Regions from separate parts of the Pseudactinotalea sp. Z1748 genome, predicted to be linked through region 2. Evidence: predicted binding sites of a transcription regulator. Region 2 holds the regulator's gene; each other region holds the start of a gene.
What was found. The regulator LexA, encoded in region 2, represses DNA repair genes until DNA is damaged. The targets are predictions, from matches to a motif close to TCGAACANNTGTTCGA.

Region 1: a site for LexA is predicted at 3,162-3,177, ahead of ACO0LU_RS00315 (HNH endonuclease signature motif containing protein). Genes of this name have one in related genera too.
Region 3: a site for LexA is predicted at 8,282-8,297, ahead of ACO0LU_RS17620 (DUF222 domain-containing protein). Genes of this name have one in related genera too.

Annotation. Positions count from the first base shown of each region.
Region 1 is NZ_JBMPQB010000001.1:66,560-76,652, forward strand. It holds gene ACO0LU_RS00300 (YciI family protein) at 46-402, shown strand; gene ACO0LU_RS00305 (hypothetical protein) at 379-624, opposite strand; gene ACO0LU_RS00310 (RNA polymerase sigma factor) at 765-1,658, shown strand; gene ACO0LU_RS00315 (HNH endonuclease signature motif containing protein) at 1,690-3,147, opposite strand; gene ACO0LU_RS00320 (LLM class flavin-dependent oxidoreductase) at 3,417-4,283, shown strand; gene ACO0LU_RS00325 (PQQ-dependent sugar dehydrogenase) at 4,357-5,580, opposite strand; gene ACO0LU_RS00330 (winged helix DNA-binding domain-containing protein) at 5,706-6,839, shown strand; gene ACO0LU_RS00335 (SRPBCC family protein) at 6,874-7,326, opposite strand; gene ACO0LU_RS00340 (M13 family metallopeptidase) at 7,406-9,439, opposite strand; gene ACO0LU_RS00345 (MarR family winged helix-turn-helix transcriptional regulator) at 9,481-9,975, opposite strand.
Region 2 is NZ_JBMPQB010000004.1:158,758-168,850, forward strand. It holds gene hflX (GTPase HflX) at 1-519, shown strand, start outside; gene ACO0LU_RS10770 (ATP-dependent DNA helicase) at 516-2,585, shown strand; gene ACO0LU_RS10775 (metallophosphoesterase family protein) at 2,582-4,258, shown strand; gene lexA (transcriptional repressor LexA) at 4,236-4,973, opposite strand; gene ACO0LU_RS10785 (LysM peptidoglycan-binding domain-containing protein) at 5,347-5,850, shown strand; gene nrdR (transcriptional regulator NrdR) at 5,953-6,423, shown strand; gene ACO0LU_RS10795 (DUF5302 domain-containing protein) at 6,539-6,736, shown strand; gene serA (phosphoglycerate dehydrogenase) at 6,769-7,980, opposite strand; gene ACO0LU_RS10805 (HelD family protein) at 8,024-10,093, opposite strand, start outside.
Region 3 is NZ_JBMPQB010000011.1:589-10,681, reverse strand. It holds gene ACO0LU_RS17655 (aminotransferase class V-fold PLP-dependent enzyme) at 1-503, opposite strand, end outside; gene ACO0LU_RS17650 (carbohydrate ABC transporter permease) at 500-1,333, opposite strand; gene ACO0LU_RS17645 (carbohydrate ABC transporter permease) at 1,330-2,277, opposite strand; gene ACO0LU_RS17640 (ABC transporter substrate-binding protein) at 2,281-3,615, opposite strand; gene ACO0LU_RS17635 (Lrp/AsnC family transcriptional regulator) at 3,812-4,297, opposite strand; gene ACO0LU_RS17630 (transketolase-like TK C-terminal-containing protein) at 4,609-6,918, shown strand; gene thiD (bifunctional hydroxymethylpyrimidine kinase/phosphomethylpyrimidine kinase) at 7,111-7,914, shown strand; gene ACO0LU_RS17620 (DUF222 domain-containing protein) at 8,312-9,667, shown strand; partial or broken gene ACO0LU_RS17615 (IS481 family transposase) at 9,733-10,093, shown strand, end outside.

The DNA of each region.
Region 1 (10,093 bases), on a different contig from region 2:
ATGATGGTGACGGCACCATCGCCGCCACCATCGAAAGGAACAATGATGAAGTACCTCGTGATGCTGATCGGCGACGGTGACGTGCCCGCGTGGGACACCTTGAGCCCGGAGGAGCAAGGCGCGTTGATGGGCAGGTTCGGCGAGTTCGACGAGGCGTGCGGCGCTCGCCAGGGCGTGGAAATCCTCGCCGGGGAGGCCCTCTCCGACGGCCAGTCCGACGCCACGGTGATGCGCACCCGAGCCGGTGCCGTCACGCTCACCGAGGGCCCCTATGCCGAGGCCCTGGAGGGCTTGGGCGGGTTCTACCTGATCGAGGCACCGGACCTGGACGTCCTGGTGGAACTGCTCGGCCACCTCCCACCGTATGACATCCAGATCTCACCGGTCGTGGACCCGTACTGACCCGTGCCGCAGCGCGTCCTCGACGAACTCTGGCACAGCCATTGGGGCCTGCTGCTGGGCCACCTGATGGCGCGATTCAATCGCGCCGACCTCGTCGAGGACGCGCTCGCAGAGGCCTTCGCCCAGGCCGCCGCCCAGTGGCCCACAACCGGCGTGCCGCACAACCCGCCCGGGCGGCTCCGCACCGCCGCCCATCGCCGGGTGCTCGATGCCTTGCGGCATGAGCGCACCCTCCGGAGCAAAGCCCACCTGATAGCGGACGACGACGTGCAGCCGGCCCGGAGGATGCGGCCGCTCCGGGCGGGGTTACGTCGCCGGCCGGAGTCGCTTCGGGCGGCGATGAGCGCCTGCCGCTGCTGTTCATGGCTACCCACCCAGCACTGGCCGAGGAGGTCCGTCCGGCGCTCGCGCTCCGGTTCGTCCTTGGTGTGCCCACTGCCGACATCGCACGGTTGTTCCTGGTGCCGGCAGCCACGATGGCGGCACGGCTGACCCGCGCGAAGAAGCGCCTGGCCGGAAGCGGAATCCCGTTCTCGATCCCCGACCGAAACGCCTGGCCGGACCGGCTTGATGACGTGGCCCGGGCGATCTACCTGGCGTTCACCGCCGGATATGCGCCCGGAGGAGGCCACGACGTTGTCCGTGCGCAGCAGGCAGGGGAGGCGGTACGGCTCGCCGGTTTGGCTACTGACCTGATGCCCGGCCGTCCGGTGCTGGAAGCCCTGGTCGCGCTTCTGCGGTTCCAGCACGCCCGCCGCGATGCGCGGGTCAGTCCGGAGGGTGCTCTGGTGCGCCTGGCTGATCAGGACCGGTCCCGGTGGCGCGGTGCCGAGATCGCGGCGGGCTTGGACCGGCTCACCGCCCTGTCCCCGACCGATGGCCTCGCGGAAGAGTTGCGCTTGCAGGCCCTGATCGCGGCCTTCCACGCGACGGCCACCCGCGCTGCTGACACCGACTGGGCGGGAATCGTGCGCGCCTACACCCGTCTGGAGGCGCTCGCCGGATCACCGATCGTGCGGCTCAACCGTGCTGTCGCCGTGGGCGAGGCAGCGGGGGCGATGGCCGGACTTGCTATTCTGCGCGCCGCCGCCGACGAACTGCCCGGGCACCATCGTGTGGCGCTCGTGCGCGCCGAGTTGCTGCACCGCGGCGGACAGGCCGAGGCCGCTCGTCAGGCCTACCTTGAGGCGATCGACGCCTGTCCCGACGGCGCCGAGCGAGACCACACCCGCGCCCGGCTAGCCCTGGTGAGTTGAACATGATCTGCCACTGGGCGCGGGGATGCCGCTAGTGGCGCATGGTGAAGGTGTATGTCCCGGTGGATGTTCGGCGCTGATGGTACTTATGGTCGTGCGCCATTCGATGGTGGCGGTGGCATAGGGGGACGGCGTTGTCGAGGTCGGTGGGTCCGCCGTTCTCCCAGGGGGTGGCGTGGTGCAACTCGCACCAGGAGTAGGGCCGGGCGCATCCATCGGCCGCGCAGGTGGTGTGTCGAACCGTCAGGGCGGTGCGTTGGGTTTCGGTGAAGAGCCGGTTGCCGCGCCCGAGGTCCAGTGGTTGGGATTGACCGCCGAGGACGAGGGGTACTAGGCCGGAGTTGCAGGCGAGTTGGCGGGCGTGGGCGGCGGAGATCTTCTCCCCGGTGTCCAGTCCGGCGGCTGCGATGCGTCCGCGGAGGACTTGTTCGTCGAGGGTGATGATGATGGTGGCTGCGGTTTTGGGGCTGAGGTGGTCGGTGGGTAGGTGTTCGATGAGTTCTGCCAGGGCCAGGCCGTGGGCGTTGGCCCAGTCGGTGCGCCGGGCCTGGGCGACCCGGGCGGGGTCGGGAAGCCCGGACAGATCCTGCGCGCCGCTGCCGTGGGTGCTGCTGCCCTGAGCGCCGAGGCCGGTCGCGCCGGTATCGGTGCGGTGGGGGCCGGTGGTGTCCGTGCCGAACAGCGCCTGCCCCTGCCCACTTGCGTCGTGGCTGCCACCACCGCCGGCACCACCAGCGCCACCGCCGCCGGCACCAACGGGGCCGCCGGTACCGTTGGTGGTGCCGTGGTTGGTGCGCCGTGGTGCGGTCATGGTGTGGATGATCTTGCGTAGCAGGTGGCCGTGGAAGACCGGCAGGGTGAAGTGTCCGGTGACGGTGCCGTCGTGGTTGTCCCGGATGGTCAAGCGGGTGTGGGCGCGGGCTTGCTGCTCTTCATCGGCGATTTGGCCTTCTTCGTGGGTGTCGATGCTCTCCCGGTCCTTCTTCAGGGCTTCCAACTGTCGTCGGGCTCGCTGGCGCAGCACCGAGGGCGGCATCTGCTTGGCCTTGGCGACCAGGTCTTCTTCGACCCGGGCCGCCTCGGTGATGGTCAGCCCGTTGGGGAGCTTTTCGCCTGCGCCCACGATGATCTCGGCGTGGTCGGGGGAGATGTCCCCGGCATCGAGTGCTCGTTGGGTGGGGCCGCGCTGGCTCAGGCGGGTGGCGAGTTTGGTCTGGCGGCTGGTGTCCCGGCCGTCGTCGTTGGTGTGCTTGGCCGCCCAGGAGGCGGTATCGGCATGCCCGGACTTGCGCGCGGTGTTGGCCTTCTCCGCCGCGTTGAGGACTTTGAGTGTGTAGGCCCGCACCCGCGACTCGATCCGCTTCAGGTCCACCAGCAACTGGCTCTGCCCGGCAGCGCTGAGCCCGCCGGGGTCCAGCCGCGACAACCCATCCAGCGCGGCGTGCACCTCCTGGGTCGGGGAGATGTGCGGGAGCGGGTGCACTGCCATGAACGCACACTAGTTGATACAGACGTTCGAGTCAACAGTCTACTCCGATTCATGTCACATTGCACTGTTGAGTGATTATAGGTAGCGGTGGCTGCGTGCAGGTAATGGCGGTGGTGGCCTGTGGGCGGGTGCATACAGGGCGTGGCAAAGAGCGCTCGGGACCCGGCGCGCCCGTGGGAGACTCGAATCATGACCGGTTCGACGAATCCCCAGCCCTCCGACGCCGAGATCGACCAGCGCGCGCCGGCGCGCCCGCAGAGGGGTGTGCGATGACTCGGGTCGGCGCGATATTCAACCCGCACCACAATCCACCCGAGGCACTGCGAGGGGCGGTCGAGGTAGCCGAAGCCGCCGGCGTTCCCGAGCTCTGGCTCTGGGAGGACTGCTTCCGTGAGTCGGCCTACGCCTCGGTCGCCGCCGCCCTGGCGTGGACCGAGCGCCTGCGGATCGGCCTGGGGATCGCACCGATCCCGCTGCGCAACGTGGCGGTGACCGCGATGGAGATCGCAACCATCGAGCGGACCTTTCCCGGCCGGTTCTACCCCGGCCTGGGCCACGGTGTGCTGCCGTGGATGAAACAGGCCGGCGCGCACGCGGCCTCCCCACTGACGCTCATGCGCGAGTACATCACGGTGTTGCGGTCGTTGCTGGCGGGGGAGGAGGTGACCGTGGCCGGCCGCTACGTCACCCTCGACAAGGTGCGGCTCGAGTGGCCGTTGGAGGCCGCACCACCCGTCTACGCCGCAGGCGTGGGACCCAAGACGCTGGCACTGACCGGGGAGGTCGCCGACGGTGCGGTCCTCGTCTCCGGACTCTCCGTCGCCGAGGTGGGTGAGCGGGCCCGCCTGATTGCCGACGGGCGCACCGCCGCCGGACGTGACGGCGATGCGGTGGTGGTGGCCTACGTCGACACCGCCTTCGGCGACGGCGCCCGGGAGCGGGTTGCCGCCGCGCTGGGCGAGGCCGGCACCGACGACAACCGGGGCGTGTGGGGCGAGCCCGACGACGTGGCGGCGGCTGTGCGACGCTTCGCCGACGCCGGTGCCGACGCGGTCATCCTCTCGCCCGTGCAGGGTGAGCCCGATCCGCACGCGTTCCTCCGTGCTACCGGCGAGGTCGCCCGCCTCGTCGACTGACCGGAGCCAGCCGACTCACCGAGGCCGGCAGCCGGAGAGAGCGGGGCGGTGCGCTCGTGCGTTCCCCGCGGCTCTAGTCCGGGCGCAACTCCATCAGCGCGCCACCGTCGGTGGCGAGCCAGATCGCGCCATCGGGAGCCTCGGCCAGGGCGCGGATCCGATCGCCCATCTGCCACTCATCGACCTGCTCGGCGTTCTCGCGGTCCAACTCCACACGCACCAGGTTCTCCCCCGAGAGGCCGCCCAGCAGCGCGCTGTCGGCCCACCCGGTGAACAGGTCACCGGTGTAGATCATCAGGTTCCCGGGCGAGATCGCCGGCACCCAGTAGGCCTTCGGTGCCTCGAAACCGTCCCCCTCGGCGTGATCGGGGATCGCGGTGCCGTCGTAGTGCTCACCCATCGACACCTCCGGCCAGCCATAGTTGGCCCCCTCGCGGATCAGGTTCAGCTCATCGCCGCCTGCCGGCCCCATCTCCGAGGACCAGAGGTTGCCCTGAGCGTCCACGTCGATGCCCAGCGGGTTGCGGTGGCCGGTGGTCCAGAACTGCGCCGCGATGCCGCCGTCGTCGGCGAAGGGGTTGCCGGGGGCAGGATCACCCTCCAACGTCAGGCGCACGATGGTGCCGAGGTTGGTGCCCATGTCCTGGGCCGGTTGTAACTCCTGCCGGTCCCCGGAGGTGATGTAGAGCGAGTCGTCGAGGACGACCATCCGCAGCGCGAAGTGGCCGTTGCCGGACGCCGGATCCTGTTCCCAGATCACCTCGAGATCCTCAAGGGCGGCGCGGTCCGCGTCCAGGTGTGCCCGTCCGACCACCCCCTGGCTGCCGCCGTCGGCGGCCCGCACCCAACTGAGGTAGATGGTCTGGTCCTGCTCGAAGTCCGGGCCGGCGATGACGTCGTGCATGCCGCCTTGCCCTGCGGGGACAACCTCGGGCACGCCGCTGACCGGCCTGACCTCTCCGGAGGCCTGATCCCGTATCTGCACGGCGCCGGTGCGCTCGGTGATGAGCAGCAGGTCGGTGCCCGGCAGGAACTCCAGCGCCCACGGGTTCTCGAACTGCTCGTGCTCCACGGCCTCGAACTCCGCCACCGCTGCCTCGTCGTCGCGGGCATCCTCCGCCCCCGGTGACTCCTCGCCGTCGGACGGGTCCTCGTCGGCGGCCGGGTCCTCGTCGGCGTGCTCCTCAGTGGTCTGCGGCTCCGCAGTGGTGGCCGGATCCGCAGGCGTGTCCGGATCCCCCGCAGCGCACCCGGCGAGCAGCAGTGCCGCTCCCGTGGCCATGAGTGCGCAGCGCATACTTCTCGACGCTAACAGTGCCCGTTGTCACCGCAACAGAAGCCATGAGGCTCGGGCGAGCGCAGGTGCGCGGGTCGCCACCGTTGCTCAGCCCGGGTGTGGGTGGTCGGCGCTACCGTACCCGTATGGAGCACGCGCGCCCGGACAAGCACCTGACCGCCCGGACGCTGAACCGGGCGACCCTGGCCCGCCAGTTGCTGCTGCGCCGGGCGCCCCTGGACGTGGCCGAGGGAGTCCGCGCCATCACCGCGATCCAATCGCAATCGGCCCCCTCGCCCTACCTCGCCCTGTGGAACCGGTTGGCTGACTTCGACCCCGCGGATCTCGACGTCGCCTTCAGCTCGCACCGCATCGTCAAGGCCACGTTGATGCGCATTACGCTGCACGCGGTGCACGCCGAGGACTACCCGTTGCTGCACCGCGCGATGCAACCGACCTTGCGCGGGGCGCGGCTGGGCGATGCACGGTTCACCGGCGAGGGGCTCACCCCGCAGATGGCCGACGATGTCGCCGGTCGCCTGGGCGAGTTGCTCGCCGAGCCCCGCACCGGGGCGCAGGTGACCGCCGACCTCGCCCACCCGCAACTGTGGTGGGCGCTACGCCACTACGCCCCGATCGTGCACGCCCCTACCGGAGGGCCGTGGTCGTTCGGTGCCAGGCCGGCCTACGTGGCCAGCCCGCATCCGTCGTCGTCGGCCGATCCGGATGAGGCCGCCCAGCACCTGGTGCGCCGCTACCTGCAGTCCTTCGGTCCGGCGCGGGTGCATGACGTGGCCCGGTACGCGCTGATCCAGGTGACACGGGCGCGGCGGGTGGTCGAGACGATGAGGGATGAACTCATCGGGCGCCAGGGCCCGGACGGGGTGGAGTTGCTGGACGTGGAGGGCGCGCCACTGCCCGAGGAGGACACGCCCGCCCCGCCACGACTGCTGCCGATGTGGGACTCGGTGCTGCTGGCCTACGCCGACCGCTCACGCATCATCCCGCCCGAGTACCGCGGGCATGTGATCCGCCGCAACGGCGACACGCTGCCGGCTGTGCTGGTGGACGGGCAGGTGGCAGGGGTCTGGCGCGCCGTGGACGGTGCCGTGGAGGTCACCACCTTCCGCCCCCTGTCCGAGGCGGACTGGGCCGGCATCGAACAGGAGGCGGGTGCGCTCGCGGACTTCGTCGCCGAGCGCGATCCGGTGGTCTACGGCCGCTACCGGAACTGGTGGGCGAAACTGCCCGCGGAGCAGGTGCGGGTCTTCGGCGAGTGAGCCCGCGGGCGGGGTGTTCGCTCGCTGTGCCCGGTCAGTCCACGTCGCCGCGCCAGCTACCGGTGGCGGTGCCGCGCTTCTCGATGAACTCCTTGAACCGCTTCGCGTCGGCCTTGACCTGACGGTCGTCGGCCCCGACAGCAGCGCCGGCCTTCTCCTTGGCATCCTGCGGCTTCCACTCGAGCTGGATCATCACCCGGGTGGAGGTGTCGCTCAGTTTGTGGAACGTGACGACGCCGGCGTGGTAGGGCTCACTGTCCACCGTGCGCCAGGCGATCCGCTCGTCCGGGTGCTGCTCGGTGATCTCGGTGTCGAACTCCCGTGTGGTCCCACCCACGGTGACGACCCAGTGGTTCTTGGTGTCGGTGATCTGGGTGATCGAGTCGACCCCATCCATGAAGTGGGGGAAGTCCTCGAACTGGGTCCACTGGTTGTACGCGACAGAGACCGGTACGTCGACCTCGATGGACTCTTCGATGGTGCTCATCTCGTCCTCCTAGTTGTGTGCGGGGCTTCCTTTCATAACAACGCAGGAGGGGCCCCGCCACTTGGCGGACCGCTGGAGGTCACCAGATCCGCACCCGCTCCTCGGGTGGCAGGTAGAGGGCGTCCCCGGGTTGGACGTCGAAGGCCCGGGCGAAGGTGTCCAGGTTGCGTACCACGCCGTTGCAGCGGAACTCGTTGGGGGAGTGCGGGTCGATCGACAGCAGCCGGATGACTTCGGCATCGCGGGCCTTCTGCTGCCAGATCCGGCCCCAGGAGTAGAACACCCGCTGCAGCCCGGTCAGCCCGTTGATCACCGGTGCGTCGTCGAGACCGGAGCGGCCCGCCTTGCGCAACGCAATCTCATAGGCCTTGATCGCGATCGACAATCCGCCCAGGTCACCGATGTTCTCCCCGACCGTCAGGGCCCCGTTCACGTGGTGGGCGCCGTCCAGCTGCGCCGGGGAGAACTCGTCGTACTGGGAGATGAGGGCCCGGGTGCGCTTGTCGAACTCGGTGCGGTCCTGCTCCGTCCACCAGTTCCGCAGCCGGCCGGTGCCGTCGAACTTGCTGCCCTGGTCGTCGAATCCGTGCCCGATCTCATGGCCGATCACCGCGCCGATGCCGCCGTAGTTCCAGGCGACGTCGGCCTCGGGATCGAAGAACGGTGGCTGCAGGATCGCGGCCGGGAAGACGATCTCGTTCCTGGTCGGGTGGTAGTACGCGTTGACCATCTGCGGCGGCATGAACCACTCGTCGCGGTCGACCGGCTTGCCGAGCTTCGCCGTGTTGCGATCGGTTTCGAACCGCTGCGCGCGCCGCACGTTGCCGAGCAGGTCGGTCGGGTCGATCTCCAGCCGGTCGTAGTCGCGCCAGGAGTCCGGGTAGCCGATCTTCGGGGTGAACCCGTCCAGTTTCTCCAGGGCCCGCGCTTTGGTCTCCTCGCTCATCCAGTCCAACTCGGCGATGGACCGTCGGTAGGCCTCGATCAGGTTCGCGACCAGTTCCTGCATCGCAGCCTTGTGCGCGGGCGGGAAGTGACGCTCGACGTACACCTTGCCCACGGCCTCACCCATAGCGCCCTCGACCAGTGCCACGCCCCGCTTCCAGCGTTCGCGGAGCTCCTCGGCGCCGGTGAGGGTACGACCGTAGAAGTCGAAGTTCTCCTCCACGAAGGCGGCAGGCAGGTAGGGAGCCCGGCTGGAGACGACGTGCCACAGCAGCCACAGCCGCAGGGAACTGACATCGGTCTCCTCCCACACCGTGCCCAGGTGGGTGAGGTAGGACGGCATCCCGACGATGGTCTCGGCAAGGGCATCCTCGGGAAAGCCCAGGGCGGTCCGCCATGTCTCCCACGGGAAGCCGGGGGCGGACTCGACGATCTGGTCCCAGGTGCGCGGGTTGTTCAGTAGATGGGCTTCCCGCGTCTTGACCCGATCCCAGTGCCCGGCGGCCAGCCGTGTCTCCACGTCCATCACGCGCTGGGCGGCACCGGCGGCCTCCTCGGCGGTGACCAGCCCGGACAACTCCAGCATGGTGGCCACGTGCGCGACGTAGGCGCTGCGCACCGGTGCGTGGGTGTCCTCGCGGTAGTAGGACTCATCGGGCAGTCCCAGGCCGGCCTGCGACAGCATGACGATGTAGCGGTCCGGGTTGTTGAGGTCGGTGTCGATGCCCAGCCGGATCGCCCCGGTGATGCCGGTGGCCTTGAGTGCGCCCATCGCTGCCGCCAGTGCCTCGGAATCGGTGGCGGCGGTGAACAGTTCCAGGTCTGCCCGCAGCGGGGCGGTTCCGAGCGCCTCGATCCGTTCGGTGCTCATGAACGAGGAGTACAGCCCGCCGAACCGGGCGGCCGCACCGGAGGCGGTGTCCTCGTCGGTCGCCTCGCCGGCCTGCGTGTCTGCCGCCGCGGTGACGATCTCGCGCACGCGCGCCTCGGACAGGTCGCGCAGCACCATGAAGGCACCGTCGCGGGCGCGGTCGGCGGGGATCTCGTGCTCGCGGACATAGGTGCCGTTGATGAAGCCGTACAGGTCGTCCTGCGGTCGCACCGAGGTATCCATCGCGCGCTCGAACGGCGTGGTGGTGGCGGGGGTGTCGAACTGGTTTGTCGTCATGCCTGGACGATACGTGGAGTTGAGGGTTCGGCGACGCCGGATCAGGCCCGGTCACGCTGCTCGGGCAGGGGCAGATCGGTCAGCATCTTCATCAGCAACTCACGCAGTTTCGCGATTTCGGCCGGGTCCAGGCTCTCCCCGATCAGGCTCTCCACCGCCTGAGCGTCCTGCAGGGCTTCCAGCGACTCCCGGCCTTTCTGCGTCAAGGTGACCAGGCGTCGCCGCCGATCCGTCCGGTGTGGTTCCCGGGTGAGATAGCCGTGGCGTTCCAACCCCGGCAGCACGCGGCCCAGGGTTTGTTCGGTGACGTGCATCTGGGCGGCGATCTCACGCTGGGACAGCGGTCCGCGCACCAGCACGGCCAGCACCGGGACCGAGGCGTGCGTGAGGTGCCAGTGCGCGAGGTACTCATCCCACCGGCGCTCGACCCTGCGGGCCGCAGCGGACAGCAACCGCCCGGTGGGCCACGAATCGGGGGAGGGGTAGGCCGCGGTGTGCTCCGACGCGCCTGTCGGTACCGACTCCTGACCGCTCACGTTCCGATCACCTCTGTGCCGCTCACTCGCCTCACGTCTCGATCCTGGCTGGTCCCGGCCCGCCGGCGTCGTGGTGGGCTGGTGATGTGGGCGACGTCACGAAAAGGACGTGTCGCCA
Region 2 (10,093 bases):
TACACCCTGGCCGACACCGTCGGGTTCGTGCGGAGCCTGCCCACCCAGCTCGTCGAGGCTTTCCGCTCCACGCTGGAGGAGGTTGCCGAGGCCGACGTGATCGTGCACGTGGTGGACGCTTCCCACCCCGATCCCGCCGGTCAGATCGCCGCGGTGCGCGACGTGCTGCGGGAGATCGAGGGCAGTTCGGAGATCCCCGAACTCGTAGCGCTGAACAAGGCCGACCTTGCCGATGCCGAGACCATCGCCGCGCTACGCACCCGCGAGCCGGGCGCCGTCGCCGTCTCCGCGCGCACCGGCGCGGGCATCGGGGAACTGCGCGAACACATCGCCGCCGAACTTCCCCGCCCGGCGGTGGAGGTGGACGTGGTGGTGCCCTATGAGCGCGGCGATCTGGTGCACCGGGCCCACGTGGCCGGAGAGGTGATCAGTACCGAACACACCGAGGACGGGACCCGGCTGCACGCACGGGTCGACGGGGCGCTGGCGGCAGACCTGGATGCTGCCGTCGGCGGATGAGCCCCGACGACGCCGGCCGCGACGCGGGCGGTACTGTTCCAACCGACGACGACGTGAGCCGTCCCGATCCGCCATCGCACCTGGATACCGTGCTCGATGAGGTCATCGCCGCGATGGGCGGCGCCCGCCGGGAGGGCCAGCACCAGATGGCCACCGAGGTGGCCGCCGCGCTGGCTGGCGCCGAGCACCTCCTCGTCCAGGCCGGCACCGGCACCGGCAAGTCGTTGGCGTACCTGATCCCGGCCCTGCTGCACGCGGTCAGCAATGACGAACGGACCATCATCTCCACCGCCACCCTGGCCCTGCAGCGCCAGGTGCTCGGGCACGACCTGCCGCTTGCCGCGGAGTCCCTACGGCGGCACCTGCCCAGGGAGCCCCAGGTGGCGCTGCTGAAGGGCTGGCACAACTACCTGTGCCTGCACAAGGTGGCCGGCGGCTACCCGTCCGACGATGAGGGCACCCTCTTCGATGCCGCAGCCGCGGCCCCCTCGGCCGCGGAGGAGCACCCCGAGGGACAGGACGACTCCTTGGGCGGACAGGTGCTGTTGTTGCGCAGGTGGGCCGAGGAGACCAGCACCGGGGACCGCGACGATCTGGTGCCCGGGGTCAGCGACCGGGCCTGGCGGCAGGTCTCTCTCACCTCCCTGGAGTGCCTGGGGCAACGCTGCCCGCTGCTGACCGACTGCTTCCCCGAACACGCCCGCCGCGCCGCCCGTGAGGCGGACCTGGTGGTGACCAACCACGCGATGCTGGGGATCGCCGCCTCGGGTTCCCCGAAGGTGCTGCCCGAACACCAGGTGCTCATCGTGGACGAGGCGCATGAACTCGCCGACCGGGTCACCGCCCAGGCCACGGTGGAGTTGTCCGCCGCGTCCGTGGAACGCACCGCCCGGCTGGCCCGCCGCCACGCCGGGATCGCGCTGTCCGCCCTGGAGGATGCCGCCACCCATCTGCGCACCAACCTTGGTCTGGTGCCCGAGGGCCGCCTGCCCCAGGGCCTGCCGGCCGAACTGGTGCCCACGGTGCGCTCCATCGCCGAGGCGTGCCGGGAGGCGATGACGGCGGTGCGCACCGAGCAGACCCAGGGCCAGGGCAAGGCCGAGGAAGCCGGTGGCCGAGCCATGGCGACGTCGGCGCTGCTAGTGCTGTTCGAGATCGCCGACCGCCTGCTCTCCGACAGTGTGGCGGAGCGGATCGACGTGCTCTGGTGCGAGCGCGGGCGCGCACCGGGGGAGGGTTCGCGGCTGAAGATCGCACCGCTGGACGTGGCCGGCCCGATCGCCTCCGAACTCTTCGCCGAGCGGGCCGCAGTGCTCACCTCGGCCACCCTCGCCCTCGGTGGTACCTTCGACCACGCCGTGCGCAGCGTCGGGATGGGCTTCGGGCCCCACCGGGCCGTGCAGGTGTCCTCCCCGTTCGACTATGGCAAGCAGGGCATCCTCTACGTGGCCTCGCACCTGCCGCCGCCGGGCCGCGACGGCACGGCCCAGGAGGCCCTGGACGAACTCGCCGGACTGATCGAGGCCGCCGGCGGGCGCACCCTCGGGCTGTTCTCCTCCCGGCGCGGTGCGCAGGCTGCGGCCGAGGCGCTGCGGGAGCGGCTGGACACCGAGATCTTGTTACAGGGCGAGGACTCGATTCCGGCCCTGGTGCGCCGGTTCTCCGCCGAACCCGCCACCTCCCTGTTCGGCACATTGTCGCTGTGGCAGGGCGTCGACGTGCCGGGGGAGGCCTGCCAGCTGGTGGTCATCGACCGGATCCCGTTCCCGCGCCCCGATGACCCGATCCGCCAGGCGCGCCAGGAGGTGGTGGCTGCCGGAGGTGGCAACGGCTTCATGGCGGTGGCTGCCAGCCACGCGGCTCTGCTGTTGGCCCAGGGCGCGGGCCGGCTGGTGCGTGGGGTGGCCGATCGTGGCGTGGTGGCTGTGCTCGACCCCCGGCTGCGAACGGCGCGCTACGGCAGTTTCCTGGCCAAGTCGCTCCCGCCGCTGTGGCCCACCACCGACGGTGACCTGGTCCGGGCCGCGCTGCGCAGGCTGTCCGGTGGTGGGGAGGCACCGGCATGACGTTCGGTTTCCGCGTCCGGCCCTACCTGCACGCACCGAGCAGCACCGGCATGACGATCATCTGGTTCTCCCACACCGATGAACCCGGAGAAGTCGTTGTGACCGGACCGGGCGCGCCCGGGCCGGTCACGTCCCGGCCCGAGGCCCTCGACGTGTTGAGCCCTACCGAGGCCGAGCGCACCGAACTCATCGAGGGTCTGGCGCCCGGCTCCTGGCTGTACCCGGACGGGAACGTCCGCCACGTCGTCGTCCTGACCGGATTGCGGCCACACACGCGGTACGCCTACACGGTCACCCAGGACGGCGAGCAGCACCGTGCCGCCTTCCGCACCGCTCCCACCGACGGGTCCTGGCAGCAGATTCACCTGGTGGCGCTCTCGGACTCCGAGACCGCACCGGCCGGGCGGGTGACGCATCGCTCCTGGCCGGCCGGCCCCGGCGGGGAGTCCCGCCCCGACCCGCACGGCTTGTGGCGGGAGGTCTTCGGCGTGGCGGAGCACACCGCCGGCCGGCCCGTCCTGCGCTACCCGCTCACCAAGACGGAGGGCTACCGGGCGGTGGTGAGCATGATCGCCCAGGAGGAGGCGGACCTGATCCTGCATCCCGGTGACCTGGTCGGCGGCGGGGGCTACCAGCCCGCCTGGGATGAGTTCTTCACGATCAACGCCCCCTCGGGCCTGCTCTCGCGGGCACCGCTCCTGCCTGCGCTGGGAAACTGGGAGAACTTCGGCGCCCGCAACGGCCGGTACGGCACGCCGTCGGACCGTTCCCCGGTGGTGCGGGCCCGGGCCAAGTACCACGCCCACTTCCCGGGCCCGGACGGGGCGAGGGGCCGGGGCTACTACCGCCTCGACCACGGACCACTCACGATCCTGACGCTGGACTCCTCGAACGGCGAGCCCGACGACCATCGGTCCCGGTACGCCCAGCCCCTCACCGGACGGGCCTACCGAGGCCCGGGCGCCGATACCCAGGACCACTTCACCGCAGCGGAGTACACCGCCGCCGGTGGCACGGACCTGAACGACATCGCCCCCGGCAGGCCGCAGTGGCGCTGGGCCGAGGAGAATCTGGCCGACGCCCGGGCGCAGGGCCGGATCATCCTGGTCCAGTTCCACCACGTGCCCTACTCCAGCGGCGCGCACGGCCTACCGATGGATCACGAGTTCTCTACCGGCCAGGGCGGGACCCCGATGCGCAGGTTCCATCGGATGTTCAGTGAATTCGGCGTGGCCGCGGTGCTCTGCGGGCACAGTGAACTGTTCGAGCGCTCGGTAGTGCCCGACGGCGACGAAGGCTCACCCGGGGTGCTCTACTACGACGTCGGTGTGGCCGGGGACAGCCTGGGTGGCGAACTGCGAGGGGGTGATGGGGAGCTCCTGCGGTACAACCCGCACCGGGCCTGGACGGCCGACCAGGACGCTCCGGAGCGCTGGGAGGTGGCCGGCGACGGCAACCCGGTGCTGCGTGAGGGTGGCAAGCACTACGGCTACCTGGACATCAATCTCGAGCGCACCGGGACCGGAGCCCGGTTGACGCTGCAGCCGATCCACGCCTTCCCGGTCCTGGACTCGCACTACCGGGTGCTTCGGATCGAGCGACGCACCTACGACGACGAGGTGTGCCTGCGGATCGGACCGGACGGGCGGGTCACACCGAGCGCAGGACGCTGACCACCCGGCCCAGGATCTGGGCGTCGGATCCCTCGATCGGGGAGTAGGCGGAGTTGGCCGGCATCAGCCAGACCTCGCCCTCGGTGCGCTTGAGCGTCTTGACCGTGGCCTCACCGTCGATCATCGCCGCGACGATCTCACCGTTCTCGGCCACCGGCTGCTGACGCACCACGACGAAGTCGCCGTCGCAGATCGCGGCGTCGATCATCGAGTCGCCGGTGACCTTGAGCAGGAACAGGTCGCCGTCGCCGACCAATTGGCGCGGCAGCGGAAAGACGTCCTCCACCGACTGCTCGGCCAGCACCGGGCCGCCCGCTGCGATCCGCCCGACCACCGGGACGTAACTGGGCGAGGCGTCCACCTGCTCCTCGGAGTCGGTGCTGAAGAACTGTTTCGGGCCGCGGGCCGAAGCCGGTGCCGGGCTCTCTTGCGCCGGAGCCGTGCCGTGGGGATCCAGGATCTCGATCGCGCGGGTGGAGATCGGGTCCCGGCGCAGGTACCCCTTCTCCTCCAGGACCTGGAGCTGGTACTTCACCGATGACGGGCTGGCCAGGCCCACGGCGGTGCCGATCTCGCGCATCGTCGGCGGGTACCCCTTGGTCTCGATATTGGTGCGGATCGAGTCCATGATCCGCTGTTGCCGGGCGGTCAGACCGGGGGAGTGGCCGGTCTGGTCCGGGTGCTGCTGGCTGGCGTCCTTGGGTCCCTCGGCCATCGTGTCCTCCTGCGGTTCGGTGCGGTTGCGAGCGGCTCTGCCATGGTCCCGTCACCGCGATGTCAGGGGTCGGTGGTGGGGTGTTCCCCATGACGTTCCCAAGCCTAGGCGTTACGGCGCCGAACAGGAAACATCTGTTCGACTGGCGTGTCGACTCTATCGAACGGCTGTGTTACTGTCCATACATGTGTTCGCAGAACATCAGTTCGAGGATCGGCCGGTTGCCAGTCCCGGACGTGGCCCGAGGAGTAATCCGATGAGTGCACTGGCGATCCACCCCAGCACCTCGACCCGGCGGGCAGCCCTGCGGCGGTCGCGGACGCGCCCCTGCGGGCACGCCGGACCTGCACGTAACTCGACCTGTCACCTCAGCGTGGTTCCCGCAGTCTCCTCGGCACCCGGAGCGGCTTCGGCCCCGGAGGCCCCGAAGGCTGCGCCGCAGCGCGACGGGCTGAGTGCCCTCGTACCCCAGCGGACCGAGGGCTCGGTCGGCCGGACCCGTCCCGTGACGCCCCTGGTGGCAGCACCGGTTCGCCCGGCGGCACCGGTTCGCCCGGCTGCACCGGTTCGCCCGGCCAGGGCGCGCGAACACGCCCCCCTGCGGCTGACCACCCGCGGACGGCGGGTACTGGTCGCGCTTGGCTTCGCGCTGGCGATCGCCGTGGGCGGTGGGCTCGGCACCCTGCTGGCCCCGGATGCGCAGACGCCGGCCGAGGTCTCCACCGTGGTGGTCCAGCCGGGCGAGAGCCTGTGGGTGATCGCGAGTGAGATCGCCGATCCGGGGCAGGACCTGCGCCAGGTGGTGGAGACCATCCGCGGCATGAACGGGCTGGAGCACTCCACCGTGCACGCCGGCCAGGAGTTGAGCGTCCCGTAGGGCTGAGGAACCCGCTGGAGGGCGACGTCCCACACCGGTAGCCATATGTGGCATTGTGTGTGCACCGAGCACGCCGTCACCAAGCCGGGAAGGGACGCGCCGATGCATTGCCCGTACTGCCGTAACCCCGACTCGCGGGTGGTGGACTCCCGCACCGCCGACGATGGCGGCAGTATCCGCCGCCGGCGGCACTGTCCCGAGTGCTCGCGCCGCTTCACCACGGTGGAGAGCACCAGCCTCACGGTGATCAAGCGATCGGGGGCGATGGAGCCGTTCAGCCGGGAGAAGGTCGTGGCCGGGGTGAGCAAGGCGTGTCAGGGTCGCCCGGTCTCCGCCGATGACCTGGCGCTGCTGGCCCAGCAGGTGGAGGAGTCCATCCGCGCCACCGGCGTGGCCGAGATCGACTCCCACGAGGTCGGTTTGGCGACGCTGGGGCCGCTGCGGGCGCTGGACGAGGTGGCGTACCTGCGCTTTGCCAGCGTCTACCAGAACTTCACCTCCCTCGAGGACTTCGAGGCTGCGATCACCGCGTTGAAGTTGGACCGCAATCCTGCCTCGGAGCAGTACGCCTGAGGTTGCATGGCCGGGGGTTTATCCGCTGGCGTGTTCGCGCCGGACCCGGCAAGGTTGCGGATGAGCCACCCCGGGACGAGGTCCCGGTCCGTGGTGAGTTCAGGGAGGACTGTTGATGTCATCGAAGAAGAACGGATCCGAAAGCCCCGATCGGCTGATGGCCGATGCCAAGGCGAAGATGCGCGAGGCGCTCGATCGCAAGAACGCGGGTGAGCACCCCACCGCAGATGGAGTCCGGAACACCGGGTCGGTGCACGGGCCGGAGGTGGTCGGCGAGCCCAAACGGACGTTCCGGCCGCGTAAGACCGGCTGAGTTCCTCGCTCGGTGCCCGGTCCGAAGGGTGCCTAGACCGACCCGTTGAGTTCGCGGACACTGATGGTGCCCTCGATCTCACGAAGGTGGTCCCTTGCCTGCCGCGGCAGGGTGCCGCTGATGTCGGTCACCGAGTAACCCACGTCACCGGTGGTGGCGAGCATCTGGGAATCGATGTTCGCCCCACCGGAGGACAACGCCTGGTTCACCGCGGCCAGCACGCCGGGCACGTTCCGGTGCAGGTGGGCGATGCGCTGGCGACCCGGCCCGGGCGTGTCCAACGTGAGCCTGGGCAGGTTCACGCTCAGGGCTGTGGAGCCCGAGCGCATGTAGTCGCGGAGTTTTCCGGCCACGAACACCCCGATGTCCTGCTGCGCCTCCTCGGTGGAGCCGCCCACGTGCGGGGTCAGGATCACGTTGGGCAGCCCACGCAGTTCGGATTCGAACGGGTCGCCGTTGCGCTTGGGCTCGTCGGGGAAGACATCCACCGCGGCGCCGGCCAGATCCCCGGCCCTGATCGCATCGCGCAGGTGGGCATAGTCCACCAGGAACCCGCGGGAGAGGTTGAGGAAGATGGCACCGTGCTTCATCCTGGCGAACTGCGCCGGCCCGAACATCCCGGCGTTACCGGCCCGGCCGTCGACATGCAGGGTGACCACATCGGAGACCTCCAGCAGGGAATCCAGGTCCGGCATGCGGCGGGCGTTGCCGAGGGCGAGTTTCTCGGCGCTGTCGTAGAAGACCACCCGCATCCCCAGGGCCTCGGCGACGACGGAGAGCTGGGTGCCGATGTTGCCGTACCCCACGATGCCCAGGGTGCGCCCACGCACCTCGTGCGCACCGTTGGCGGACTTGTCCCACAGGCCCGCGTGCAGTGACTTGTCCTTCTCGGTCAACCGCCTGGTGAGCGCGATGATCTCGGCCAGGGCCAGTTCCACGACCGAGCGGGTGTTGGAGAACGGGGCGTTGAAGGCGGCCACCCCGTGGTGGACGGCGGCATCCAGATCGATCTGGTTGGTGCCGATGCAGAAGGCACCGATCGCCTGTAGGTCCGGACTCCGCGACAGGACGCGTTCGGTGACGTTGGTCTTGGACCGAATGCCCAGGACGGACACACCTGCCAGGGCCTCGATCAGTTCGTCCTCGTCCAGGGAACCGGGCACGGTGGAGACGTCCGCGCCGGATCCCTCGAGTAGATCGAGTGCCAGGGGATGGATGTTCTCCAGGAGCAGTGCCTTGACCACAGTGCTCATCGTCCTTCTTCTTCCTCGCCGGTAGCCAGGCGTCTCATCTGTCGGACATCGGCTGGTCCATTGCGGCTGCGAAACCGGGCGGCAGTTCCTCGGCGTGCACCACGTGCAGACGCTGGGTGGGCCGCGTCATCGCCACGTAGAGATCCGCGGGCTCGCCCTCGGCCAGGATCGCCCCGGGCTCGGCCACGATCACTCGATCGAACTCCAGTCCCTTGGCCCCGGACGGATCCAGCAGCACCACTTGAGCGGTCAGGTCCACCGGGCCGGCCGGGATGTCCAGCACCCTGCTCAGTTCATCCTGGCGGGCTGCCGCGGTGATGACGGCCACGGTGCCCTCGCCCACGGCGGCCACTTCGTCCTCCAGCACCGCTGCCACGGTCTCACCGAGGCTGTTCGCTGCGGTCAGGACCAGTGCGTCGGGGACCTCGCGGGCCGATTGCAGGGGTGCGGGCGGGTGCTTGGGATCGGCGGCGGTCACAGCAGCCCGGGCCGCCCGCATCACCGCGGCCGGCGTGCGGTAGTTCACAGTCAGTTCGGCGACCCGCCAGTCCCGGCGGAGCATCGTGTCCAAGCGCTGGGACCACTCGCGGGTACCTGCGGGGGAGGAGGTCTGTGCGACGTCGCCGACCACCGTCATCGACCGGCTGGGGCAGCGTCGCAGCAGGGCCCGCCAGGCCATCTCCGAGAGCTCCTGTGCCTCATCGACCACGACGTGCCCGTAGGTCCAGGACCGGTCCCGGTAGGCGCGTTCGGCGGTGGTCAACCGTGGCCCCGCCTCAGCGAACCGTCCAGCGAAGGTCTCCGCCGACACCAGATCGCGGGCAGCGACGGGATCGTCACTGCTGCCGACCGAGGCGAGAACCTCCCGGGCGTAGGCGACCTCCTGCTCCCGGCGCGCGGCCTCCATGCGCGCCTGGGCGCGCTCGGTCTCGTCATCGGAACCGATGAGTTCGGCGGCCTCGTCGATCAGGGGGATGTCCGCCGTCGTCCACTCCGACCCGACCGGCCGCACCAGCACCTCGCGGTCGGCCGCCGGCATCCGTCCGGCCACAGCTTCGAGTTTGTGGGGTTTGGCGAACAACTCGGCCACCAGGCCGGTAGCCGTCAGTGGCAGCCAGCACAGGTTCAACGCCACCCGCACGTCCCGGGCACTGCGGATCTCCTCGACCACCTCGGCCGGTTCCTCCCCGGCGCCGCCGATCTGCTCCAGGTACTGGGTAGCCAGTGAGGTCAGCATCGCGCGGACGAACGTGACCCGGGCCCGGTTGTGCGGGTGCCCGGACCGTCGGGCGCGGGCCTGAGCCTCCCGCACCTCATCCGGTCGCAACTGCAGCACCACCGATCCCACCTTGAGTTCCTGGGGCCCCAGCACCCGCTGCTTGGCCCTGACCGCCCGGGAGATGATCCCTGCCCAGGCGCGGCGCCCCTTGATCCTGGCGACCCGCGGTTCCTCGATGGCGGTGGCGCTGATCCCAGGAATCAGATCACCCAGCGTCGAGGAGACCACCCCGGTCTCGCCCAGGGCTGGCAGCACCTGTTCGATATAGCGCAGGAACACCCGGCTCGGGCCGATGAGCAGCACGCCGGAGCGTTCCAGGCGTTCCCGGTGGGAGTACAGCAGATAGGCCGCCCGGTGCAGGGCCACAGCGGTCTTGCCGGTGCCCGGGCCGCCCTGGACCACCAAAACCCCGCCCAGGTCGGAGCGGATGATCGCATCCTGCTCGGCCTGGATCGTGGCGACGATGTCACCCATCCGTCCGGTGCGGGAGGCCTTCAGCGCGGCCATCAGCGCGCCCTCGCCGGCCAGTTCCACCTGGGTGTCCGGGTCAAGTGCATCGAGGTCGAGCACGTCGTCCTCGATCGCCACCACCTGGCGATGCCTGGTTTGCAGGTGCCGGCGCAGCGTCACCTCCCCGGGAGCGTGCGCGGTGGCCTGGTAGAAGGCACGTGCCGCCGGTGCCCGCCAGTCGGTGAGCACGGGGGAGTGCTCGGCGTCGGAGACGCCGATCCGGCCCACGTACCGCCGATCGCCGTCGCGCAGGTCCAGCCGTCCGAACACCAGGCGGTCCTCGACCGCGTCCAGCGCGGACACCCGGTCCTCGTA
Region 3 (10,093 bases), on a different contig from region 2:
GTTTCGGCGTCGTCGTCACTGGCGCCCAGGGGGACATCGACGACGGTGACCGTCCCGCCCGCCCGGGCCGCCGCACGGCGAGCACCCTGGACCACCGCGCCGTAACCATGGTTGGTGACGACCACGTCCGCCCCGCGCGGCAGCGCCAGGCTGGCGTAGGCCACGCTCATCCCCGCACTGGCGTTGGGCACGAACACGGTGCCGCCGGCCGGCAGGTGCAGCAAATCGGCCATCTGCGCCCGGGCCGCGTTCACCCGATCGGGCAACTGGCCGAACCAGCCGATCGGTGAAGCCTCCATCGAGTCGCGCAGATCCGCCTGGTACTCCAGGACCCGGTTGGGCACCGCGCCGAAGGAGCCGTGGTTGAGGTGGCGCTGGTCAGGATCCAGGGGCCACAGGGTCTCCGCTGGTGCGCCGTCGACCAGTAGCGGCTCGGGTGCGGGGGCCGTAGTTGGCTCGGTGGGCCCGGTTGTCGGCTCGGTGGATGCGGCCCGCTCGGTCATCCCTTCACTGCCCCGGCGGTCAGGCCCTGGATGATCCACCGCGAAGCCAGGGCGAACATCGCCATCGTCGGCAGGATGGTCAGCACCGCCGCGGCGGCCAACGGACCCCACTCGACGTTGAAACCGGAGATGAAGCCGTTCAGCGCCGCGGGGATGGTGACCTTGTCACTGGAGTGGATCAACGTGACGGACAGGAACAACTCGTTCCAGGAGTTCACGAAGTTGAAGATGAAGGTGGCGATGATGCCGGGGGTGAGCACCGGCACGATCACCCGGAACAGCGCCTGCAGACGTGAGCAACCGTCGATCATCGCCGCCTCTTCCAACGCATCCGGGACATTGGCGAAGAAGCCGCGCAACATGATGGTGGAGAAGGGGATGCACACTGCCATGTAGACCAGGGACAGCCCGAACCGGGAGTTGGTCAGCCCGAAACTGGTCATCATCAAATACAGCGGTCCCAGCGCGATGAAAGCCGGGATCATCTGGGTGATCAGGAACGCGATCATCACCGCGCCCTTGGACCGGAAGGTGAACCGGGCCAGGACGTAACCGGACAGCAGCGCGATGAACGTGGCCACCGTCGCCGCGGACAGTGCCACCATCACACTGTTCAGGATGTTCTGGAAGAACCCGGACTGTTCCAGCAGGCGCTGGAAGTTCTCCAGCGTGGGCGTGCGCGGCCAATAGGTCAGCGGGAATGAGGCGATCTCGCCGGCGGGCTTCAGCGCGGTGTTGAGGATCCAGTAGAGCGGGAAGATCGTGATGATCAGCCAGATGCCCAGAATGGCGAACTTGATCCGCCGCCCCGCGGTGGTCTCGCGGTTCACGATTCCTTCTCCCTACTGGCCAGAAGATAAAACACCGAGAAGATCAGCAGGATCGTCACGCAGATCAAGCCCAGGGCCGAGGCGACGCCGTAGTTGCCCTGCTGGGTGAACTCGATCATCCAGGTGGTCACGATGTGGGTGTGCCCGGCCGGGCCGCCACCGGTCATCGCCCAGATGATGTCGGGGAAGTTGAAGATCCAGATCACCCGCAACAGGATCGTCAGCAGCAAGGTCTGCCGAATGGCCGGGATCATGATGGAGAACAACGTCCGGGCCTTGCCCGCGCCGTCAATCTCCGCGGCTTCCAGCATCGACTCATCCACCGACTGCAACGCTGCCAGGATCATGATCGCGAAGAACGTCACGCCGTACCAGATGTTGGCCACCAGCACAGCGATCAGGGCCAGATCCGCATCAGCCAGCCACGCGATGTTGGTCTCGGTCAGACCGGTCTTGCGCAGCATGTCGTTGATCACGCCGAACTCGGCGTTGAACATCCAGCGGAACAGGATCCCGATGAGGAACCCCGAGACCGCCCACGGGTAGAACACCAGTGCCTGATAGATGCCGCGGCCCCGGAACCACTTGCGCATCAGCAGCGCCAGGCCGAATCCGATCACCAACTGCGGGATGATCGACCCGACCACCCAGATGACGCTGTTGCCAGCGACGGTCCAGAAGATCGGGTTGGACAGGATCGCGTGGAAGTTGTCCAGGCCCACCCAGGGCGTCTCGGTGAGGTCCCACAGGTTCCATTCCTGGAACGCCATCCGGCTTCCGCTCAGGATGGGGAAGTAGGTGAAGACCCCGATGAAGATGGCCGCGGGGGCCAGGAACAGCAGGATCGTCAAGCCCTTGCGCGTCGAGAACGGGCGACGCCGAGACCCCGGCGAAGCGCCCGCGGTGGGCGGACGCTTCGCCGGGATGATGGGGGGAGCGGTCATTCCCTACTCATCCGCCAACTTCTCGGTCCAGTACTCGTCCCAACTCTGCAGCAGTTCCTCGGTGGTCATCTCCCCGAGCAGCAAGCTCTGCAGTTCGTTGTCCGCCTTCTGGTTCCACTCGGTCCACCACTGCACCCCGCGAGGTTCGTGCACGTTCAGATAGGTGTCGGGGTCCTGGGTCATGGTCATGTAGGCCTCCCAGGGTCCGGAGGAGTAGAACGGGTCCTCGTTCGCCTCGGTGCGGATCGGCACCATGGAGTTCTCCTTGGCGAAGGTGGTCGAGGCCTCCCCGGAGAGGAACTGCACCAGGGCCACGGCAGCCTCAGTGTGGTCGCTGGAGGAGGCCACGCCCCACCCTGCGGTTGCCACGGGCTGGGCGGCGTGTCCGCTGGCTCCCACCGGGAGCGGGGTGACGTCCCACTGGTCCTCCTCCAGCGAGGACTCCGACACCGTGGCGATGACCTCGGGGTCCTGCAGCAGGAAGGCGGTGGAGCCGTTGGTGAAGCCCTCCACCATCTCCGGGTAACCCCAGGCGACCGACGACGGCGGGGAACCCTCCTCGAACAAGGTCAGGTACATATCGGCCGCTTCCTGCGCCTGCGGGGTGGAGAAGATCGTCTCGCCGCTCGTGGTCAGGTAGGAGTTCTCGGGGTCCAGATCGGTGCCGACGTAGGCCTCGATCGCAGCAGCCAGCTGGAAGGTGCCGTTCTGCCCGCCGCGGAAGGCGTATCCGTACCGGTTCTCAGCGGGGTTCTGGATGGCATTGGCCTGTTCGACGAGTTCGTCCCAACTGTGCGGGGGCGCGTCGAATCCGGCATCGGCGATGAGGTCGGCGCGGTAGAACAGGCTCAGCCCGTAGAACCCGTAGGGAATGTAGAAGGTTTCCCCGTTCGCGCCCTGGGTGGAGTTCTCGACGGCGTTGTCCGTCATCGCCTCCCAACCGTCCCATCCGTCCAGTTCGTCCGTCATGTCGTGCAGCCAGCCGTTGTTGCCGAAGGGGCCCACGGTGATGTCGCGGACTTCGAGCACATCGACTCCCGATCCGGACTGGAGCATCTGCTGCAGGGTCTGGTCGGCCTGTTCGGTAGGGGGTGAGATGAGTTCCACGCTCACCCCGGGGTTCTCGTCTTCGAATTCATCGAGCAGGCCCCGAAGGAGTTGGGTCCGGGCCGGGTTGGTCAGGCTCTCCACCATCTTCAAGTCGGCCTCGAGGCTGCCATCGCCCCCGGAGGTCCCGGTGTCGCCACCGCCTCCACCGTCGTTGCCTCCACCGCATGCGGTGAGGAACATTGCCGCAGCAATCGCAGCTGTTGCTGCCCGCGCCGTTGCGCTTCTCATGAGCCCTCGTCTCCTTTGAGGTTCGGCTCTAGTGTGAGACCGGGCTCACGACGGGTTAGCCGTCAACCCAGCACCAGAGATCCGATGTTTACCCGGTGCCGAGCTGACACCCAGGTCAAAATAGGACCCTTCTTCGCGCCATGTCAATTCAGTGATCCTACGTTTGGCAGCGCTCAGGTGCCCACTCGGGCCGCCGTCACGACACGTTCGGATCCACGAGCTGGCCGATGCGGTACTTGACCATCTCCCGCATCACCAGGCCGGTGCTGGTGCGCTTGACGCCGTCGACGTCCAGGATACGCCCGGCGATCCGGTACAGATCATCGGCGTCGCGGGCCACCACATGGATCAGCAGGTCGGTGATGCCCGAGAGCCCATGCACTTCAACGACTTCGTCGATGGTGGCCAGGGTGGCGGCGACGCTGTCCAACTTCCGTTGGGTGACCTTCGTCACGATATAGGCGCTCAGCGGGTACCCCAGGAACCGCGGATCGATCCGCCGCTCGAAGGAACGCAAGGTGCCGTCCTGGGCGTAGCGATCCCGCCGCGAACGCACGGTATTGCGCGCTAGGCGAGTGGTGTGGGACAGCGCACTGATGGTGGCGTCCGGGTCGTCGATGAGGGCTCGCAGGAGCATCGCATCGATCCGGTCATAGGTCCTGGAACTCTCCAAAGTGATCATCCTTATCGGCCTCGAAATAGCGGCGCGTGAGCATTCTGCTCATCCTCGCATCCGTCGGTTGCACCAGCCGGACCCGACTGTTCGAATACGAAGCGTTCTGCTCACGGTGCGCTTGCTGGCTTGCCAGGTCACAAACCGGCCCGCCGACGCCCGGGGCCCAGTGGATCCTGACCCGGGCGCACCGTGAGTGTCTGTCCTGGACGAGGGCCGTCCACGAATCGAAGGGCCATGTGATGTCCGCTGCCTCCTCCTCGCCGCCTCTGCCGGCAGAGCCACAGGTGCCCGCAGGGCAACAGGTGCCGCTTGAGGTGATGGCCTCCATCGATGAGCGCGTGCTGTGGCTGTCCACCTCGATGGTCCACCACGCCAACCGGGTCCGCGCTTCCGAATCAGGCCTGAAAGTCGGGGGTCACCAAGCCTCCAGCGCCTCGATGGTCAGCATCATGACCTCCCTGTGGTTCGACCAGCTGCGCCCACAGGATCGGGTCTCGGTCAAACCGCACGCGGCCCCGGTGCTGCACAGCATCAACTACCTGCTCGGCACCGTGTCGCAGGAGCAGATGACCAGCCTGCGCCAGTTCGGGGGGCTGCAGAGTTACCCCAGCCGGCGCAAGGACCCCGGTCAGATCGACTACTCCACCGGGTCGGTGGGCATCGGCGCCACCGCGCCGATCTGGGGGGCGATGTCACGCCGGTACGTCGATGGCCTCTCCGGCAGGGCTACCGGCGGGCGCCAGTACTCCTTGGTGGGCGATGCCGAACTCGACGAGGGTGCGGTGTGGGAGGCGTTGCTGGACTCTCACGTGCAGGACCTGGGCGAGATCGTGTGGATCGTGGACCTGAACCGCCAGTCCCTGGACCGGGTGGTGCCCAATATCGCCGCCCGCCGGCTGGCGCGCATGTTCGAGGCCGTGGGCTGGCAGGTCATCACGGTCACGTTCGGCGCCCTGCTGGAGGACCTGTTCGCCCGCCCTGGGGGCACGGCCTTGCGGGACCGGATCCTGCAGATGCCCAACCCCGAGTACCAGCGCCTGCTGCGCTGCCCGATCGAGGAACTCCGCCAGCGCCTGCCCGGCACCGGCTCCGGTGTCGGCGAGATCGCGGACCTGATCGGCGCCGTCGACGATGACACCTTGCTCCGGGCGATCCGCAACCTCGGTGGCCATGACCACGGGGCGCTGCGCCAGGCCTACGCCCAGATCGACGACACCCGGCCCACCGTGATCATCGCCTACACCATCAAAGGCAACGGCCTGCCCACGGCGGGGCACCCGCAGAACCACTCCGCGATCCTGACCGATGAGCAGTATCAGGACTTCGCAGCCGGCCTCGGAATGGACCCGCAGGCGCCCTGGGCCCGGGTTGACCCGGACAGCGCGGCCGGGCAGGTGTGCGCCCGGACGGCACAGACCCTGACCCGCAAGCCGCACGTGGCCTCCGCCCCGCCGCCGGTGCCGACCGACTTCGGGCGCACCCGCACCGGCACCTCCACCACCCAGGCCGCCTTCGGCCGGGTGCTGCTGGACCTGACCCGCACCGCCCCCGAGGCGGCTGCCCGGGTGGTCACCGCCAGCCCCGATGTGAGTTCGACGACCAACATCGCCGGGTGGTTGAACAAGGTGGGCGTGTGGTCCACCGAGGGCCGGCCAAACTGGTTCAACGATGACCCCGAGACGATCATGCACTGGCGTGAGGCGCCGAGCGGGCAACACATCGAATTGGGGATCGCCGAGGTGAACCTGGTTAGCCTGATCGGGGAACTGGGCACCACCTGGGAGCGTTGGGGTGAGCCGCTGTTCCCGATCGGGGTGGTCTATGACCCTTTCGTGGAACGCGCCCTGGAGCCGTGGTCCTACGGGATGTACGCCGGGGGTCAGTCCATCCTGATCGGCACGCCCTCCGGGGTGTCGCTGGCCCCCGAGGGCGGGGCGCACCAGTCCATCAAGACCCCCTCCATCGGCTTGGAGCAGCCCGAACTGATCAGTTTCGAGCCGGCCTTCGTCCAAGAGGTGGAGTGGATGCTGCTGGCGGCGATGGGCCAGATGGCCCGGCCCGGTGGGAAGTCGGCGTACCTGCGGCTGTCCACCAAACCGGTGGATCAGAAACTGGCCGACATCCCCACCGACCCGGCCGCGCGGGAGCGCCGTCGTCGCCAGGTGATTGCCGGTGGATACCTGCGGCGGGCCGCGGACCCCGCGAGCAGCCCAAGCACCGCGAGCGCGGCACGCACCCCGGACGCCACGATCGTGGCGATGGGGGCGATGGTCCCCGAGACGATCGCGGCGGTGCAGCGGCTGGCAGACCTGGGGTACGCCGCCGATCTGGTCAGCGTGACCAGCCCGAGCCGGTTGTTCGAGGCCCTACAGGGCCGCAACGGGCAAAGTGATGAGCCCAGTTGGATCCTGGACCAGATCCTGCCGTCGGAGCGTTCGGCACCGATGGTGACCGTCCTGGACGGGCACCCGCACACCCTGGCCTTCCTCGCCGGCGTCAACGGGGTGCGGGCCCGCCACCTCGGGGTGAGCAACTTCGGCCAGTCCGGGGACCTGCAAGACGTCTACCGCCACCACGGCATCGACACCGACAGCATCGTGGGGGCCGTGTTGGACCTGCTGCAGTAGGACGTGCTGCCGTAGACGACGTGCTGCAGTAGACGACGTGCCGCCACAGGACACCTGCTGCCGCACACCGCCCGAACTCGTGCACATCCACAGTGGCTGCGGTTTACGACCGGACCCCCGGCAGCGTTAATCTCGTGCAGTGAGCAACCCCGGGGCGCCACCGCACCACCGGGGAGGAGATCGGAGGAGCACATGGTCAACCGCGCGTTCGTGATCGCCGGATCCGAGGCCACTGGTGGTGCCGGGATCCAGGCGGACCTGAAGACCTTCCAGCAACTCGGCGTCTACGGCACCGGCGCCATCACCTGCATCGTGTCCTTCGACCCAGGTAACGACTGGGCGCACCGGTTCGTGCCGATCGAGCCGCAGGTCATCGCCGATCAGATCGAGGCCGCTACCGCCACCCATGACCTGGACGTCGTCAAGATCGGGATGTTGGGCACCCCCGCCACCATCGAGGTCGTCGCCCAGGCGCTCGCGCAACGCTCCTTCACCCATGTGGTGCTGGACCCGGTGCTGATCTGCAAGGGGCAGGAGCCCGGCGCCGCGCTGGACACCGACAACGCCCTGCGCGAGCACATCCTCCCCCACGCCACCGTGGTCACCCCCAACGTGTTCGAGTCCACGACCCTGGCCGGAATGGACAGCATCGAGACCGTCGATGACCTGGCCGAGGCAGCCCGCCGCATCCACGCCCAGGGCCCGGACTATGTGCTGGCCAAGGGCGGGGTGGAACTGCCCGGTCCGGACGCCGTGGACGTGCTCTTCGACGGCACCGATATCCACGTGTACTCAGCACCGAAGATAGGTCAGGAGCGGGTCTCCGGCGCCGGATGCACCCTGGCGGCGGCCATCACCGCCGAACTTGCCAAGGGAGCCGAGGTGCGCGATGCGGTGCAGACCGCCAAGGACATGGTCACTGAAGGAATCCGAGGTCGGCTCAACGCCAACACCCCCTTCGACGTGCTCTGGCAGGGCGCCGCAGGTACCCGCTAGCGTCTCCTGACTCACGCCACGACCGTGCCGGTGGCACTGGCGGTCCCGGTCTCCGAGAAGCACCCCCTTGGCCGTTCCAGGCACCCACCGGTCCTCGACGCCACGGGTTTGCGGCGCAGCTGGGTCGCTCGCCCTGCCCTGCGACGACCCGTCGGTCCTTGACGCCACGGGTGCGACCCTGGCCGGCGAACCCTCCACACCGACACTCTCGTGCACTCGATGCGGAGAACCCCGGTCGTCGGTGCATGGACGTTCGGGCACTGCCGAGCCGGCCATGGGACCGGAGGCGTACGTACGAGGAGCGCCTGGACGAGACTCAGACACCTAGAACCGTGCAATGTGACACGAATTAGCATGAACCATTGACTCGAACGTCTGTATCAACTAGGGTGAGTTCATGGCAGTGCACCCGCTCCCGCACATCTCCCCGACCCAGGAGGTGCACGCCGCGCTGGATGGGTTGGTGAGGTTGGACCCGTGCGGGCTGAGCGCGGTCGGACAGGGGCAGTTACTGGGGGACCTGAAACGAATCGAATCGCGGGTGCGGGCGTACAAACTCAAAGTCCTCGCCGCGGCCGAGAAGGCCAACACTGCCCAGAAGTCCGGGCATGCCGATACCGCCTCCTGGGCGGCCAAGCACACCAACGACGACGGCAGAGACACCAGCCGGGAGACGAAGCTGGCCACCCGGCTGCGTGATCGCAGCCGGACCCAACAGGCCCTGGATGAAGGAGACATCTCTGCCGACCACGCCGAGATCATCGTTGGCGCCGGAGACAGACTCCCAGAAGACCTCACCACTGCGGAGCGGGGCCGGGTCGAAGAAGGCCTGGTGGAGCAGGCCAAGAGGTTACCCCCCTCAGTGTTACGTCAACGGGCCCGGCGCCAACTGGAAGCGCTGGAGAAGGACCGCGAGGCCGTCGACGCCCACGAAGAGGCCCAAGTCGCCGGCGAGGAAGAACGCGCGCGGGCACAAACCCGGTTGACGCTGCGAGACAACCACGATGGCACGGTCACCGGACACTTCACCTTGCCGGTCTTCCACGGCCACCTCCTGCGCAAAGTCATCCACACCATGACCGCACCCCGCCGCACCAACGGCCCCGCAGGCAACGCCACTGGCACCCGCAGGACACGTGCGGGGGACCACCTCCACGCCACCACCACAGGGGGCACGGGCGCCGCCTTTGGCAACGCGGGCTCGGGTGAGGGCGCGCTCTTCGGTACCGAGGCCGCCACCGGCAAGGCCCCTGACTCCGGCGATGACACCCCAGGTTCCAGTGCGGGTCCGGGCATGGACCCGGCCCACAGGCCGGGCACCGGACCGGATGCCAAGGCACACCACCACACAGGCACGAGCGATAGCGCGATGGAGGACCTGTCCGGGCTTCCCGATCCGGCCCGGGTCGCCCAGGGCCGGCGCACCGACTGGGCCAACGCCCACGGCCTGGCCCTGGCAGAACTGATCGAACACCTACCCACCGACCACCTCAGCCCCAAAACCGCCGCCACCATCGTGATCACCCTCGACGAAGAGATTCTGCGTGGGCGCCTGGCAGCCGCCGGGTTGGATACCGGGGAGAAGATCTCCGCCGCCCACGCCCGCCAACTCGCCTGCAACTCCGGCCTGGTACCCCTCGTCCTCGGCGGTCAATCCCAGCCACTGGACCTCGGGCGCGGCAACCGACTCTTCACCGAAACCCAACGCACCGCCCTAGCTGTACTTCCTCGACACGTTGTGATCGGTCCGTGAGTTAGAAGGAGACCTCCGATATCGATGGGTGTACCAACCATTTCATCGAACGTTCGGAGGTCTCCGTGACTCACCGTAATGCACCCCTGACACCTGAAGGTAGAGCCCGGATGGTTGCCCTGGTCGTTGAGGCCGGCTGGTCCCAGCGCCGGGTTGGCGAACGGTTCCAGGTCTCACCGGCTACCGTGTCCCGGTGGGTGGCCCGCCACCGAAGAGGGGCCGGATTCGAAGACCGATCCAGCCGCCCGCATCGGTGCCCGTCCCGGCTGCCGCTGCGCGCCGAGCGGCGCATCATCTCCCTGCGATTCAACAAGCGGTGGGGCCCGCACCGCATCGGCTACCACCTGGGGATTGCCCGCTCGACTGTGGGTCGGGTGCTGGCCCGGTACCGAATGCCCAGGCTGGAGTGCATCGATCAAGCTACCG